2 regions of the Marinobacter sp. B-12 genome follow, and region 2 is predicted to be linked to the other one. Evidence: predicted binding sites of a transcription regulator. Region 2 holds the regulator's gene; the other holds the start of a gene.
The links. Region 2 encodes FliA, which starts transcription of late flagellar genes. Its sites were predicted from a motif close to CTAAAGTTTNNNNNNNNNNNGCCGNTAA; they were not measured.
Positions count from the first base shown of each region.

Region 1: a site for FliA is predicted at 5,363-5,390, ahead of AC13D2_RS08830 (flagellar protein MotY). Genes of this name have one in related genera too.

Region 1 is NZ_JBSXOB010000048.1:59,835-67,579, reverse strand. It holds gene rdgC (recombination-associated protein RdgC) at 1-533, shown strand, start outside; gene AC13D2_RS08840 (bifunctional acetate--CoA ligase family protein/GNAT family N-acetyltransferase) at 544-3,288, opposite strand; gene AC13D2_RS08835 (histone deacetylase family protein) at 3,461-4,387, shown strand; gene AC13D2_RS08830 (flagellar protein MotY) at 4,405-5,328, opposite strand; gene pyrC (dihydroorotase) at 5,495-6,526, shown strand; gene rnt (ribonuclease T) at 6,651-7,286, shown strand; gene AC13D2_RS08815 (SDR family oxidoreductase) at 7,345-7,745, opposite strand, start outside.
Region 2 is NZ_JBSXOB010000057.1:275,354-283,098, forward strand. It holds gene flhA (flagellar biosynthesis protein FlhA) at 1-1,702, shown strand, start outside; gene flhF (flagellar biosynthesis GTPase FlhF) at 1,762-3,057, shown strand; gene AC13D2_RS12870 (MinD/ParA family protein) at 3,104-3,916, shown strand; gene AC13D2_RS12875 (RNA polymerase sigma factor FliA) at 3,947-4,678, shown strand; gene cheY (chemotaxis response regulator CheY) at 4,854-5,237, shown strand; gene AC13D2_RS12885 (protein phosphatase CheZ) at 5,258-6,046, shown strand; gene AC13D2_RS12890 (chemotaxis protein CheA) at 6,064-7,745, shown strand, end outside.

The DNA.
Region 1 (7,745 bases), on a different contig from region 2:
ACGGCGTACTGATTGTTGACGCAGGCTCCTCCAAACAGGCGGAAGACCTGGCCTCCACGCTTCGCAAGAGTCTGGGTTCACTTCCCGTTCGCCCGCCAGCCGTGGAGCAGGCGCCAGCCTTCACCTTCACCGGCTGGCTGAACGAGTCCATCGATCTACCCGCAAGCATCGAGCTGGGCACTGAGTGCGAACTGAAAGACACGTCCGAAGACGGTGGTGTGGTGCGTTGCAAAGGCCTGGACCTTCAGGGCGATGAAATCCGCAGTCATCTGGACGCCGGCATGCAGGTGACCAAGCTGTCTGTCACCTGGGACGACAACCTGTCGTTCGTGCTGGACGAAGAACTGGGCATCCGTCGCCTGAAATTCGGCGACACCCTGCAAGAAAAGCTGGACGATGTGGATGCGGATGACGCAACAGCACGCTTCGATGCCGCATTTTCACTGATGACCCTGGAATTGGCCAGGCTGATTCCGGGCCTGTTGGAAGCCCTGGGTGGCGAGGACCGGTCCGCCATCGTGGAAGAAGGCTGAACTTAACGATTCAGTGGGACGTCTGTTCCAGACGTTCCCGCTGCCAGTCCTTTTCCGGCTCGTTCAGTACCAGCGTCAGATCCATCACTTCCTCTTCCGTGTTGTAGTGGATCTCGAAGCCCAAATGCTCCGCCAGTTGCAGCATGGGACGATTGTCCGGTAACACATCACCCACCATCTCCACCGTGCCCTTGGCACGGCAATAGTCGATCATCTTCTGCATCAGGGCCACGCCCAGACCCTCGCCTTTCATCCTGTCGTGCACCATCACCGCAAACTCACAGCGCAGGTTGTCGGCGTCTGTCCAGGTTCGCACCGTTCCCAGGGTTTCCTCGCCCTCGCCGTCTTCCCTTGGCGCGTTGGCTATAAAGACCATTTCCCGGTCGTAATCGATCTGCACCATCTGGGCCACGTCTTCACGGGAGAAGTGCTTGCGGTACTGGAAAAAACGGTAGCGGATGGACTCCGGGGACTGAAGCTCATGGAAGGCACGGTGCGCCGGTTCGTCTTCCGCCAGTACCGGGCGAATGATGACACGGCGCCCGGACTTCGGCAGCACGATCCACTCCTCCAGCTCCCTGGGGTACGGTTGGATAATCGGCCGCCCCGGTTTATCAGCCAGGTCAATCGCCACGTTCACCGCAACCGTGCCCTGGTCATTGAACAACAGCGGTGAGATCTCCAGCCCGCGAATCTCCGGAATATCGATCACAATCTGGGACAGTGTCACCAGGGTTTCCGAGACCGCGCGTATGTCCTCCTCGGGCTTCAGGCTGTGTTCTTTCAGCAACTTGTACATGTAGGTGCGCCGCAATAGCTCCCGGGCCAGCACCATATTCAACGGTGGCAAGGCAATCTGGCGATCCGTCATAACGTTGATATGCGCGCCAGAGGCACCGCAGACCACCAGCGGCCCAAACAACTTGTCCCGGGTGATCCCCACACTGAACTCGATGCCACCGACGTGCTGGTAGGAACGTTGCACCGCAAAACCCAGAAAACCGCTGTCAGGGTAATGTTTCTGGTATTCGTCCATCAGGAAGCGACAGGAATCCATAATCGCCCCCTCACTGTTCAGTTTCTGAATCGTGCCCTTGTAACGGCGTTGTCCAGGGCTGAGCTCAACGAGCGGATGACAGGCTTGCTCATGAATCAGCGTGATGTCCACCGGCCGACGCTCCACGGCGAAGACTTCCAGCACTTCCTCCATATCGTCGCAATACATGGTCTCCACGGCGTTAATGCCGTAATTGCGGATCACGTCGCGGGCTTCCTGATTGGACAAATGCGCCCGACCGGAGCGAATGGCATTCACTACGATACGCCGTGTCTGGGTGTGGTCGGCCAGATGGTCGGTAAAAGACTCCGGTGTTTCCGTCAGCAGCCGTTGCACACGCTGGTGTCGCACATGCTGCATGAACGCCATAACGGCCTTCTCGGGGTTGAAGAACGAGGGTACGCCCGCCCGATAAAACTCATCGCGGGCATCCAGCACCGTACTTTGCCCCAGCCAGCAGGTGAACACATTAAGACGCGTACCCTTGGCCGCCTGTACCACGGCATCGGCAATCCGCAGGCTGTCCTCAGTCAAACTGGGAGCATACATCACCAGAACGTTGGCCACTTCCGGGTCTTTGGCAAGAATTTTGATGGCCTGAGCGTAGAGCTCCGGCGAGGCGGCATAACCGAGGTCAATAGGGTTCTTTCGGGTCCAGTACGGTGGCAGGAGTTCCGCCAGTGAATCAATCGACTTGCCCGACAGCTTTGCCAGTTCACCCCCCAGATACGCCAACCGGTCTACCGCCAGTACGCCAGGGCCAACGCCGTTGGCCATAATAGCCAGGGTTTCCCGCCTCAGGGGTCTCATTCGCGTCAGAGTTTCCAGCGCATCGAACATCTGCCCCAATCCATCCACACGCAACACACCGGCACGCTGGAGCATGGCATCGTATATAGGATCACTCTGTGTCAGCCCTGCAGGCAGCTCGTGAGGGAACCACTCGGACTCCGGTACACGGCCGCTTTTCACCGCAATGACTGGTTTGGTGCGAGAGGCCACGCGTACGGCGGACATAAAGCGGCGGGGATTGGGAATATTCTCGATGTGCAGCAATATTGCGCGGGTCTGGCTGTCCTGGGCCAGATAGTCGATCAGATCGTCATGATCAATATCCATCCCATCGCCCAGCGTCAGAAAGTAGGAAAACCCCACACCCCGGGCGAACGCCCAATCAATGACTGAACTGGCGATGGTGCCGGATTGGCCCACAAACGCCACCTTTCCGGGAATAGCCCCCATATGCGCATAGGTGGCGTTCAAGCTACGAGCGGGCACCATCAAACCAATGGTATTGGGACCAAGCACCCGAATGCCGGTTTCCCGGGCGGCATCGCGAACCGAATACATCAGGGGCTGGCCGGTTTTGCTGTGGCTCCGGGACATGCCGCCGGTCATCACAATAGCCGTGCGTACACCCGCCTCGCCCAGTCGCTTGATCATCTTGGGTACGGTATCCGGAGGCGTACAGATAATCGCCAGATCGGGGCTGAACCCCATGCGGGACACCTTCTTGACGCAGGGTACACCATGAACGTTGTCGTAATCGTTCTGGTTCACCACCATCAACTGGCCGGGATAACCACCCCCAAGCAGGTTCCGCAGAACCATGCCACCCAGGTTATCTGCCCGTTCCGAGGCGCCGATCACCACAATAGACGACGGGTTGAAGAGGCTTTCCAGATAACGGGTGCTCAAGTTTCACTCCTTGATTCGGGTCGACAGGCCGTGTGTACATCTTATCTTAGGCGCTTGCCTGGCGATGTAAAACGGCTATCACCGCCATAAGACCAAAGAAACGCAGAAAGCCGGCCCTATCCCTGATAATATTGGACAAAATACAAGCACAGCCAACGCGTTCGGGACCAGTATGACAACGGGATTCTTCTCTCACGACGACTGCATGAAACACAATATGGGGGCGGAGCACCCTGAGTGCCCGGAGCGACTGGCAGCCATCACCAGTTATCTGGCCGACACCGGCCTGGGACAACACCTCGACTGGGTGCGGCCCGACGAAGCCACTCGGGACCAGTTGCAGACCGTGCACCCCGAACGCTACCTGAACCAACTTGATCTGATGCAGCCCACCCGGGGACGCGTGTATACCGACCCCGACACAGCCATGATGCCGGACACCCTGAGAGCCGCCCGCCTTGCCGCTGGCGCCAGCATTGAAGCGGTCGATATGGTGCTCAGTAGCCAGCTTACCAACGCGTTTGTCTGCGCCAGGCCACCCGGGCACCATGCCGAACGCAGTAAATCCATGGGTTTCTGCTTCTACAACAACATCGCGCTGGCCGCCATGCGGGCCCTGAACTTTCACCAGTTGGAGCGGGTAGCGATTATTGATTTCGACGTTCACCAGGGCAACGGCACGGTCGACATTGTGGGCGGTGATGAACGCATCCTGATGTGTTCCAGTTTCCAGCATCCGTTCTATCCACATTCCCACGTGCATCGCCAGGCGGAAAACATCATCAATACGCCCATTCAGGCGGGCACACCGGCGGCCGAGTACCGAAAGATCGTGGAAGCGGCGTGGCTGAAACGGCTACAGGACTTCCGCCCGCAACTGGTGCTAGTCTCCGCCGGCTTTGACGGGCACCGGCTGGACCCGATGGCGGAGTTGAACCTGGAAGTAGAGGATTACCGCTGGTTGACGGAAATGATCACCAGCGTGGCCAGCGACCACGCCAACGACCGTGTCATCTCGACCCTGGAGGGTGGCTATCATTTGAGGGCACTGGCCGAGAGTGTCAACGCTCACCTCGAGGTGCTCGACGCCATCCACTGAGATTGCCGAGTGCAATGTCAGGTATTTGGCGTCGCGGCCTCGTAGCCATTGGCTTGTTGAAGCTCAGGCCGTTCGCCTTCCCGCTGGAGGCGAATTGTGGTGCGCCGGTTGTCTGCCGGGCGGCGAGATACCGGGTATTGGTCCGCATGGGCCCTGGTGGTCACCAGATCAGCCTCGATGCCCTGCCCGATCAGGTAATCCGCCACGGCATTGGCCCGCTCTTCGGACAGCGCGCGATTGTCGATACGGCTACCACTGCTGTCGGTGTGCCCATCCACGAACACCCGTTCCACCGTGGAATCCGCCTGTATATACATCACAATATTGTCGAGAAACCGACGGTCAGCTTCGGACAGACTGGTGCTGCCTGACGCAAAGGAAATGCGGGACCGCTTGATCTGATCGTAGTTGACCGGCAACAGGCCGGCCGTGCAGCTTCGATAACCAGAGAACTGACCCGCAAAGTTAATGTTGGATACTTTCACCCGTACCGGGCTGCCGTCGTACCAGGACTCACGCGTAACCGTTGGGTCCATCCCCTCCAGCAGGCTCTGGACAAGCACCATGGCCAGGCGTGACTCAAGCATCAACGGCCGAGGACTGTCGTCTACGTTAACCCGACCAAGGGGACGGGGGGCAGTCCCCGGGCGCCAGGACGGCGCTTCCATCACCAACTGAGCCTGTCCTGGACGCATGAGCGGCGTTTCCGACTCCAAAAAGAAGGACAGCGACTCGCCCGCCTTGTGGCGGAATACGGCGCGGCCGTAGCCCGGAACCTGATGCACCAGAGCACACTCGAACACGGACTCCGACAGGTACCACTGGCTGTTCTCAATACCAGCACCAAAGGTGGCGGCTTGCGTCAAAGCAGGACCTGATATCAGTGTGCAACACACACCGGAAAACACTGCACCACGCAGGAAGGCGGAAATTCGTGCCATACCATCCATCCGTCAGAAAAGAATCACAACCCTTGTAACGGCCAAAGCCAGTCTTTCTTTAGGACACCCGCCAAAACAATCACTGTCGGCTTCTGATATAATTTCGCCAGAATTTTTCTTTCAGGGGTTCATGTTTGACGGGCCCCAGCACATCCCGGAACCGTAAATGACCGAACAACTGATCATCACCCGTCCTGACGACTGGCACCTTCACGTGCGGGATGGCGACATTCTCAAGGACGTAGTACCTGCCACCGCCCGCTGCTTTGGCCGCGCCATCATCATGCCGAACCTGGCGCCGCCGGTGACTGAGGCCGAACAGGCCATGGCCTACCGTAGCCGGATACTGGCTGCAGCTGGTGACACCGGGTTTGATCCGCTGATGACGCTGTACCTCACAGAAACCACTACGCCCGCGCAAATCAGGGATGCCAAGGCTGCAGGCGTGGTTGCCGCCAAACTGTATCCGGCCGGCGCCACCACCAACTCTGCGTCCGGCGTGACCGACATTCGCAACATCTATCCGGTGCTGGAGGCCATGAGTGACTGCGGAATGCTGTTGCTGGTCCACGGCGAAGTCACCGACGTAGACATCGACATCTTCGACCGGGAAAAGATCTTCCTCAAGCGCGTACTGGCGCCGACCATGGAGGCGTTTCCGGATTTGCGGGTGGTTCTGGAGCACATCACCACCGCCGATTCGGCCGAATTCGTGCGTGACCATGACGGTGACAACCTGGGTGCCACCATCACGCCGCAACACCTGATGTACAACCGCAACCACATGCTGGTCGGCGGCATTCGTCCTCATCTGTACTGCCTGCCGATCCTCAAACGCAATCGGCACCAACAGGCGTTGCGGGATGCAGTGGTCAGCGGGGACCGTCGTTTCTTCCTGGGAACGGATTCTGCGCCGCACTCGAAAGACAAAAAGGAAACTGCCTGTGGCTGCGCCGGCTGCTACTCGGCGTTCAGTGCCATGCCCCTGTATGCGGAGATTTTCGAAGACCTGGGCGTCCTGGACAAACTGGAAGCCTTTGCCAGCTTCAATGGCGCTGACTTCTATGGCCTGCCCAGAAACAGCGATACCATCACGCTGGTGAAAGAATCCTGGGACATGCCGGACGAGCTGCCTCTGGCTAAGGGTACCATCGTGCCTTTGAAGGCAGGCGAAAGCCTGAAATGGCGTCTTGTCTGAACATCATCCAGACCAACCGTTCCCGGTTAATCGTTCCTTACCAACCATTCCTTTACCAGGCCTGCAACCCTGGCCAGAGACTCCAGGAGTTTAAGTGACTGAAGAACATAAAGAACCGCATCCCATGTCCCGCCGCTTCCGTGGTTTCCTGCCGGTTGTGGTGGATGTGGAAACCGGTGGTTTCAATCCTGAGAAGGATGCCCTGCTGGAAATTGCTGCGGTCATACTGACAATGGACGACGACGGCTGGTTGAAGCGGGCTGAAACCCACGTGCAGCAGATCGACCCGTTCGAGGGCGCCAACCTGGAGCAATCTGCGCTGGACTTCACCGGTATCGACCCGTGGAACCCGGAGCGGGAAGCGGTTCCGGAGCGGGAAGGTATGAGCGAGATTTTCGGGCCCATCCGCAAGGCGGTCAAAGCCCACGATTGCAAACGGGCCGTGCTCGTTGGCCACAACGCCACCTTCGATCACAACTTTGTGTTCGCCGCCGCCCTGCGTTCAGACATCCGCCGCAACCCGTTTCATCCGTTCTCCACATTCGACACGGCAACGCTAGCCGGCCTGGCCTATGGCCATACCGTATTGGCCCAGGCCTGCAAGCTGGCGGGCATTCCGTTCAGCAACAAGGACGCGCACTCGGCCGCCTATGACGCTGAGAAAACGGCCGACCTGTTCTGTGGCATCGTCAATCGCTGGCGCGAAATCGGTGGCTTTCCACCGCCGCCGGTACCCGACGACACAGAAGAGGCGCCTTGATAGACAGCCACAAAAAACCCCGCACGAAGCGGGGTTTTCTGGTCTTCAGGGGGCAATACTACCAGTAAATACCCCGCATGATCGCCGCAAAGGCCACCTGCTCGGAGGACACCTTCGGCTTTGCACCGGAACGGCTGCCGGCAGCGGCCGGAGAGTCCGGGAACATGCGGTAACCGGTGTTCATCACGATCTCGCCCATCTTCGGCGCCAGCGCCTGCATGACCTGGGCAAAAATGCCCAGACGCGTGGCGATGCGCTTGGGACGGTACACGATGGCGTCTGCCACCATTTCCGCCGCTTCGTCCGGAGTCAGTGTGGGCACCGAGTCGTAGATTTTGGTGGGCGCGATCATCGGCGTTTTCACCAGCGGCATATTGATGGTAGTGAAGGTCACGTTGCGATCCGACCATTCCGCCGCCGCACAACGGCTAAAGGTATCCAGCGCTGACTTGGACGCGA
Region 2 (7,745 bases):
TAAGCAGATGGCCATCGATGCCGATCTCAATGCCGGTCTTATCAACCAGGAAGAGGCCAAGCACCGTCGCTCTGAAATTGCCCAGGAAGCAGACTTCTACGGTTCGATGGACGGCGCCAGTAAGTTCGTCAAGGGCGACGCCATCGCCGGTCTGTTGATCCTGGCCATCAACCTGATCGGTGGCATTGCCATCGGTATGCTCCAGCACGGCCTCGATTTTGGTACGGCTACGCAGAACTATGCGCTGCTGACCATTGGTGACGGCCTGGTGGCTCAGATCCCGTCACTGCTGCTGTCGACGTCTGCAGCGATCATGGTTACCCGGGTAACGTCCAGCCAGGACATGGGCGGGCAGATACTGCAACAAATGTTCAACGCCCCCAAGGCGCTGGGTATCGCGGCCGTTATCCTCATCATTCTGGGCCTGATTCCTGGCATGCCGCACGTAGCATTCCTCGGTCTGGGCGCGATCGCGGGTGGTATTGCCTGGTACATATGGCAACAGGAACGCCAGACCGTCGAGGAGGATGGTGTGTTCCCGGTCAGGGGCGGTGGTGCTCGTCCTGCCGGCGCAGGACGCGACTTGCCGCCTGGCGGTGAGGGTGGTGAACAGAGTGCCCAGCTGCCGCCGCCGGGAGAAACCCGGGAACTGGGCTGGGACGACGTGGCCACCGTGGATATCGTCGGCCTGGAGGTAGGCTATCGCCTGATTCCCCTGGTGGATAAATCCCAGGGTGGTCAGCTGCTTAGCCGTATCAAAGGGGTTCGCAAAAAGCTTTCACAGGACCTCGGCTTCCTGATGCCTTCGGTCCATATCCGCGACAACCTCGACCTGATGCCCAACGTTTATCGCATCACCCTGATGGGCGTCACCATTGCTGAGGCCGAAATCCATCCGGACCGTGAACTGGCTATTGATCCGGGTCAGGTATTCGGCAAGATCGAGGGGATAGAGGGCAAAGATCCGGCCTTTGGCCTGGACGCCAGCTGGATCGAGCCTGACAAGAAAGACCAGGCACAGACCCTTGGTTATACCGTCGTGGACGCCAGTACCGTGGTGGCGACACATCTCAACCAGATCCTTCAGAGACACGCCCACGAACTGCTTGGCCATGAGGAAGCCCAGAAATGGCAGGACCAGCTCGAAAAAGTGTCACCAAAGCTGGCGGAAGAACTGGTACCCACCACCATTTCCATCAGCCTGCTGCTGAAGGTGCTACAGAACCTGCTGAAAGAGGAAGTGCCGATCCGTGACATGCGCTCTATTGCGGAGGCCATTGTGAACGTCCATCCGAAGAGCCAGGACCCGAAACTGCTGACCACGGTTGCTCGCCAGTCACTGCGCCGGATGATTGTCCAGAGTATCTGTGGCAACGACGCGGAGATCCCGGTGATTACTCTGGATCCGGACTTGGAACAGTTATTGCTAAAGTCTATGCAGCAGAGTCAACAATCCGGCGGTCAGGAAGACATCGGGCTGGTGCTGGAGCCAAATATGGTTGAGAAGCTCCAGCGTTCGCTCCAGGACAGCGTCCAGCGCCAGGAGATGCTGGGCAAGCCGGCGATCCTCCTGGTTTCCGGGCCCTTGCGCCCGGTACTGGCGAAGTTTGCCAGCTACGGAGTCGAGCGCCTGCATGTACTGTCGTATCAGGAAATTCCGGATAACAAACAGATCACTATTGTCGCATCCGTCGGTCAGTAAAGGCCGCGGCTGGAAAGGCGGAAGGCGCTGGGAAGCGTTGACCCGAAGGAGGCATCATTATGAAAGTAAAGCGGTTTTTTGCCCAAAGCATGGCAGAGGCACTGCGTCAGGTGCGGGATCAGATGGGGCCCGATGCCGTGATCCTTTCCAATCGTCGTGTTGATGGCGGCGTCGAAATTGTGACAGCGCTCGATTACGACGAAAACATGGCGCGTCAGCGTCTCGGAGATGCCGCACGGGAAGCCACGAATGGCTCACGGCTAGCCGAGTTGCAGGCGGAACAGCATCGCCGCCTGGAGGACGAACTCGGCCGCTCCCGCGATCGCATTCGTGAAGTGCGTGAAAAGCGTGCGGCGTTTGGTAGCGCGAGTGTGGGTGGTGAGTTTGGCGACGCTGGTCTTTCTGAGGAAACACTCGCCAACGACGATACTGTGGTTGAAGAGCCGTCGACCGCACGTGCTGCCTATTCCGGCGAGCTTGCGCAAATGCGCGCGGAAATCAGTTCTCTTCGTGACCTGGTCAGTGCCCGCAACGGCGGTGAACCCGAACAAACAGCGGTGAACGCAGTACAGCAGAGGTTGTCTGAAAAGTTGCAGGAATTCGGTCTCGGACTGGAACTTGCCAATTCTCTGTCCCGGCGTCACCGGGCAGGCCGGCTTGAAGACGGTTGGAAACAGTCTCTGAAAATGCTGGCCGCCGGTGTAAAGACGACGCGCACCGAGTGGTCGGAAGAAGGTGGTGTCTATGCCCTGGTGGGACCAACCGGGTCCGGCAAGACGACGACCATCGGCAAGTTGGCAGCACACTACGTTCTGCGCCACGGTCCCGACTCTCTGGCACTGGTCACAACCGATCGCTATCGGGTTGCGGCACACGAGCAATTATTCGTGTTCGGGCGCATACTGAACGTTCCGGTTCGGGTTGTGGACGAAACCCATTCCCTGGATGACATACTGGACGAGCTGTCGGACCGGCATTTGGTGCTGATTGACACTGCTGGGCTGACCAGCACCGACAAGGGCTACGAGGAACAACTCATGGAGTTGGCTCGCAGTCATCATCGGATTCGAACCCACCTGGTGGTTTCGGCAACCAGTCAGCCGCGCATCATGAAATCCGTCTGGCATTGCTATAAGATGGCAAATCTTACGGGTTGTGTGATGACCAAAATCGATGAAGCATTGACCCTGGGTGAATCGCTGGGATTCGTCATGGAAACGGGATTGCCGGTGGCGTATTACACCGACGGGCAGAAAATCCCGGAAGACCTGCACCACGCTGAGTCCATCCCGCTGGTGCGTTTAGCCGTGGAGAGGCTGAAGAAACTCCAGCAGCAACAGGCAGTCGCTGTTTAATAACAACACAGCCTGCGGTTAAACGCGGCAAGAGATCAGAGTCAGTATGAGCAAACCACATCCGGTACAGGTTATTGCCGTTTCCGGCGGGAAAGGGGGCGTTGGCAAGAGCAACGTATCAGTAAACCTTGGCATCGCCCTCGCGCAAATGGGGCGTCGGGTGGTACTGCTAGACGCTGATCTTGGTCTTGCCAACATCGACGTGCTTCTGGGTATTACCGCCAACCGCAACATACAGGATGTGATAGCCGGGGATTGTGACTTGCGGGATGTGCTGGTCAATGGACCCGGTGGCATTAAAATCGTGCCTGCCTCCTCGGGGACTCAGCGTATGACTCAGCTTTCCACGCTGGAGCATGCTGGCCTGATCAACGCTTTCAGTGAACTGGGTGACCAGATCGATGTGCTGATTGTTGATACCGCTGCGGGTATTTCCGAATCGGTGGTAAGTTTCCTCCGAGCCTCACAGGAACTATTGCTGGTCGTCTGTGATGAACCTACGTCTATTACCGACGCCTACGCTCTTATAAAGCTCATGAACCGGGATTACGGCACCAACCGCTTTCGTATACTGGCCAACCAGGTCAGGAATGAGCAGGAAGGTCGCCACCTGTTTGAAAAACTGACCCGGGTTACCGAGCGCTTTCTTGATGTGGCGCTACAATATGTGGGTATCGTCCCGTATGATGAGGCCGTAAAAAAGGCAGTACAGCGGCAGCGTGCCGTGTTGGACGCCTACCCACGGGCAAAAGCATCGTTGGCGATCAAGAGCCTTGCGGAGAAAGTGGATAGCTGGCCGCTGCCATCGTCGCCCCGGGGGCATCTGGAGTTCTTTGTGGAGCGGCTCGTCGAAGTCTGATTTTGATCCTGTCACTGAATAGCCGGATACATGACATTGGCGAAAGAACTTGGAATCTACAACCGGACGGGTACACGCGGACCTTCCCAGCTCGTTGAGGAGCAGGCCCCGCTGGTCAAAAAAATAGCGCTTCACCTCATGGCGCGGCTGCCGGCATCTGTCCAACTGGATGATCTTATGCAGGCAGGCATGATCGGCTTGTTGGAAGCTGCACAGCGATACAGTTCCGACAAGGGGGCTACATTTGAGACTTACGCCGGCATCCGGATCCGCGGAGCCATGGTGGATGAAATTCGCAAGGGTGACTGGGTCCCCCGATCCGTCCACAGGAATTCCCGCCGCATTGCCAAAGCCATCAAGGCTGTCGAGGATCGCCTGGGCCGGGAGGCCCAAGACTCGGAAGTAGCCGAAGAGCTCGGGCTGGACCTCGACGAATACTATTCCTCTCTGAGCGATGCCAACAGTGGTCGACTTTTTAGTCTGGATGAGCTCAATGAATCCGGCGAGCTGCCGATAGAAGAAACAGAGGGCAGCGATAACCCACTGGACGGCCTGGCGTCTGACAACTTCCGCAAGAACCTGGCCACTGCGATTAGTGATCTGCCCGAGCGAGAAAAGCTGGTGCTCAGCCTTTATTACCAGGAAGAGCTGAATCTGAAGGAAATCGGTGCCGTGCTGGGTGTTAGTGAAAGTCGGGTCAGCCAGATTCATAGCCAGGCCGCGCTCCGTCTGCGGGGACGTCTCTCTGGTTGGCGGCACTGAACAGGCCGTCGCCCCGTTGAACGGCGTTACCAGGCATTCTTTACTGTAGCCTTTTGGTAACCGGCGCTTTACAACCGGCCCAAAGGCCACACAATAAGCGGTTAAACTACCTGGCCTGCTAGACTGTGAGCCGGGAGCCAAAACGAATTCCGGGCGTTTTTAACTGGAGGTCCCATTGGACAAGAATATGAAAATCCTGATTGTGGATGACTTCTCCACAATGCGACGGATCATTAAGAACCTGCTTCGTGATCTTGGTTTTACCAATACTGACGAAGCGGACGATGGCAATACCGCACTGCCGATGCTCAAGAGCGGAAAGTACGATTTTCTGGTAACCGATTGGAATATGCCAGGGATGTCCGGGCTCGATCTGCTGAAGGAAGTCCGTGCCGACGATAACCTGAAGACCCTGCCTGTGCTTATGGTGACCGCCGAGGCGAAGCGGGACCAGATCGTCGCCGCTGCGCAGGCCGGCGTGAACGGCTATGTGGTTAAGCCCTTCACGGCAGCCGTACTCAAGGAGAAGATTGAGAAGATCTTCGAACGCATCCAGTAATCAGAAGTCGGACGGCTCCCATGAGCAATAGCAATAAAGACCCACAGGGGCTTGACCCTGAGGTTACGGAGAAGCTCCGCAGCCAGGCGGCCGAGTTGGTCGAACAGGTCAACGCTGGGGAATACGGCCGCGCGATGACCCTGATCAATGAGCTGAGCGAGGTGAGGGACCAGAGCCTGTATCGGGAAGTAGGGCGATTGACTCGCAGCCTCCATGAGGCGATCCGCAACTTCCAGATTGACCCCCGTAATGCTGAACAGTCCGAAGCCCTTTCGAAGATGACCGATGCGTCGGATCGTCTGGAGTACGTGGTTCAGATGACCGGTAAGGCGGCCAACCGGACCATGGACCTGGTTGAGGAGGCTATGCCCAAGGCCAGTGCCCTCCGCGACGAGGCCGCGGAGCTGAGGGACCAGTGGCAGAAATTGCGCCGCCGTGAGATGGCGCCGGCTGAATTTCGTGAGCTCTATGCCCGTATCGACACGTTTTTCGTGACGCTGAATACCGATGCCGGGGCGATGTACGACAATCTGTCGGAAATTCTCCTGGCCCAGGATTTCCAGGACCTCACTGGGCAGGTGATCCAAAAGGTCACCACTCTGGTTAAAGAGGTGGAAGAGCATCTGTTGAGCCTGGTAGTGATGGCGAGCCATGTGGACCAGATGACCGGCACCGTGCACGAGCTGGAAGAACGGGAAAAGATATCGGCGGAACAGGGTGTTGGTCCACAGATCAAGGCCGAAGAACGCGAAGACGTAGTATCGGGACAGGACGATGTTGATGATCTTCTGTCCAGTCTCGGTTTCTGAGTAAGAGAGGGTAACGCATGGCGCTTGATGCCGATGAAGAGATCCTGCAGGACTTCCTTGTTGAGGCAGGCGAGATACTCGAAAAGCTGTCGGAGCAACTGGTCGACCTGGAACAAAACCCGGACGACAGCGATCTGCTCAACGCCATCTTTCGTGGTTTCCACACCGTAAAGGGCGGCGCTGGGTTTCTGCAACTCGATGCCCTGGTGAATTGCTGCCACTCCGCGGAAAATGTCTTTGATATCCTGCGCAACCACAAGCGCAAGGTGGATTCCGAATTGATGGACGTGGTGCTGGAAGCCCTGGATCACGTCAATGCCATGTTTGAACAGGTACGCCATCACGAAGAACTGACTCCTGCTCCCCAGGAACTGATCGCCGCTCTGGACGCGTTGGCGCAACCGGCAGGGAGCGTCTCTGAAGTTAACGCCACTGCTGCTGATGAACAGAACGAGGTGGGCGACGCCAGTTATGGAGACGATGGCGGTGATATTACCGACGACGAATTTGAGCGATTGCTGGATGCCCTGGAAGAGGACAAAGACAGCGCCCCGGTTTCCAGTGGCGACAGCAATGAATCTTCCGGCGGTGACGGAGGCAGCGGAGACGACATCTCCGATGATGAATTCGAGGCTCTGCTGGACCAATTGCATGGCAAGGGTCAGTTTTCAGGTCCGCCTGAATCCAGCAAGGCAGCCCCTGACGCCCAGAATGCTTCCGTTGGCAAAGGTTCCAGCGATGAGATAAGTGACAGCAAGGGTGGCGACGACCTGATTTCGGATGACGAGTTCGAAAAGTTGCTGGATGACCTGCACGGCAAGGGGGGTAGCCCTACGGCGGAAACTGCCAGATCAGCCCCGGCGCCTGATGCGAAGCAGCCAGCGGCCACGCCCGCCAGTGTCAAGGCTGACAAGCCCGCCCAGCCGGCGGGTAAACCTGAAAAAGTGCCTCCGGAAAACGGCAAGGCAAGTGCAGCACCTGCGATGCCTGCGCGGGACGCCAACGCGCCTGTGGCCGAAACCTCGGTACGGGTGGACACCAAGCGCCTGGACGACATCATGAACATGGTGGGTGAACTGGTGCTGGTGCGTAACCGGTTGCAGCGTCTGGGCGCCCAGAGTGAAGACGAGCATATGCACAAGGCCGTCTCCAACCTGGACGTGGTGACCACCGATCTCCAGTCCGCGGTGATGGCAACGCGGATGCAGCCCATCAAGAAAGTGTTTGGCCGCTTCCCTCGGGTGGTTCGCGACCTGGCCCGCAGCCTGAAGAAAGAAATCAACCTTGAGATGCACGGAGAAGAGACCGACCTGGACAAAAACCTGGTGGAGGCGCTGTCCGATCCTCTGGTCCATCTTGTGCGCAACTCGGTTGATCACGGTATAGAGGCGCCTGATGTTCGTGAAAAGGCGGGCAAGCCTCGCCAGGGCCGTGTAACTCTGTCTGCCGAGCAGGACGGGGACCACATTCTATTGTCCATCGAAGACGACGGTGCCGGCATGGATCCGGATGTGCTGCGCCGAAAAGCGGTGGAAAAGGGCATTTACGAACAGGATGCTGCCGATCGACTGACCAACAGCGAGTGCTACAACCTGATTTTCTCCGCCGGATTCTCCACCAAGGACCAGATATCCGATGTCTCCGGTCGTGGTGTCGGCATGGACGTGGTGAAAACCAAGATCAGTCAGCTCAATGGGCA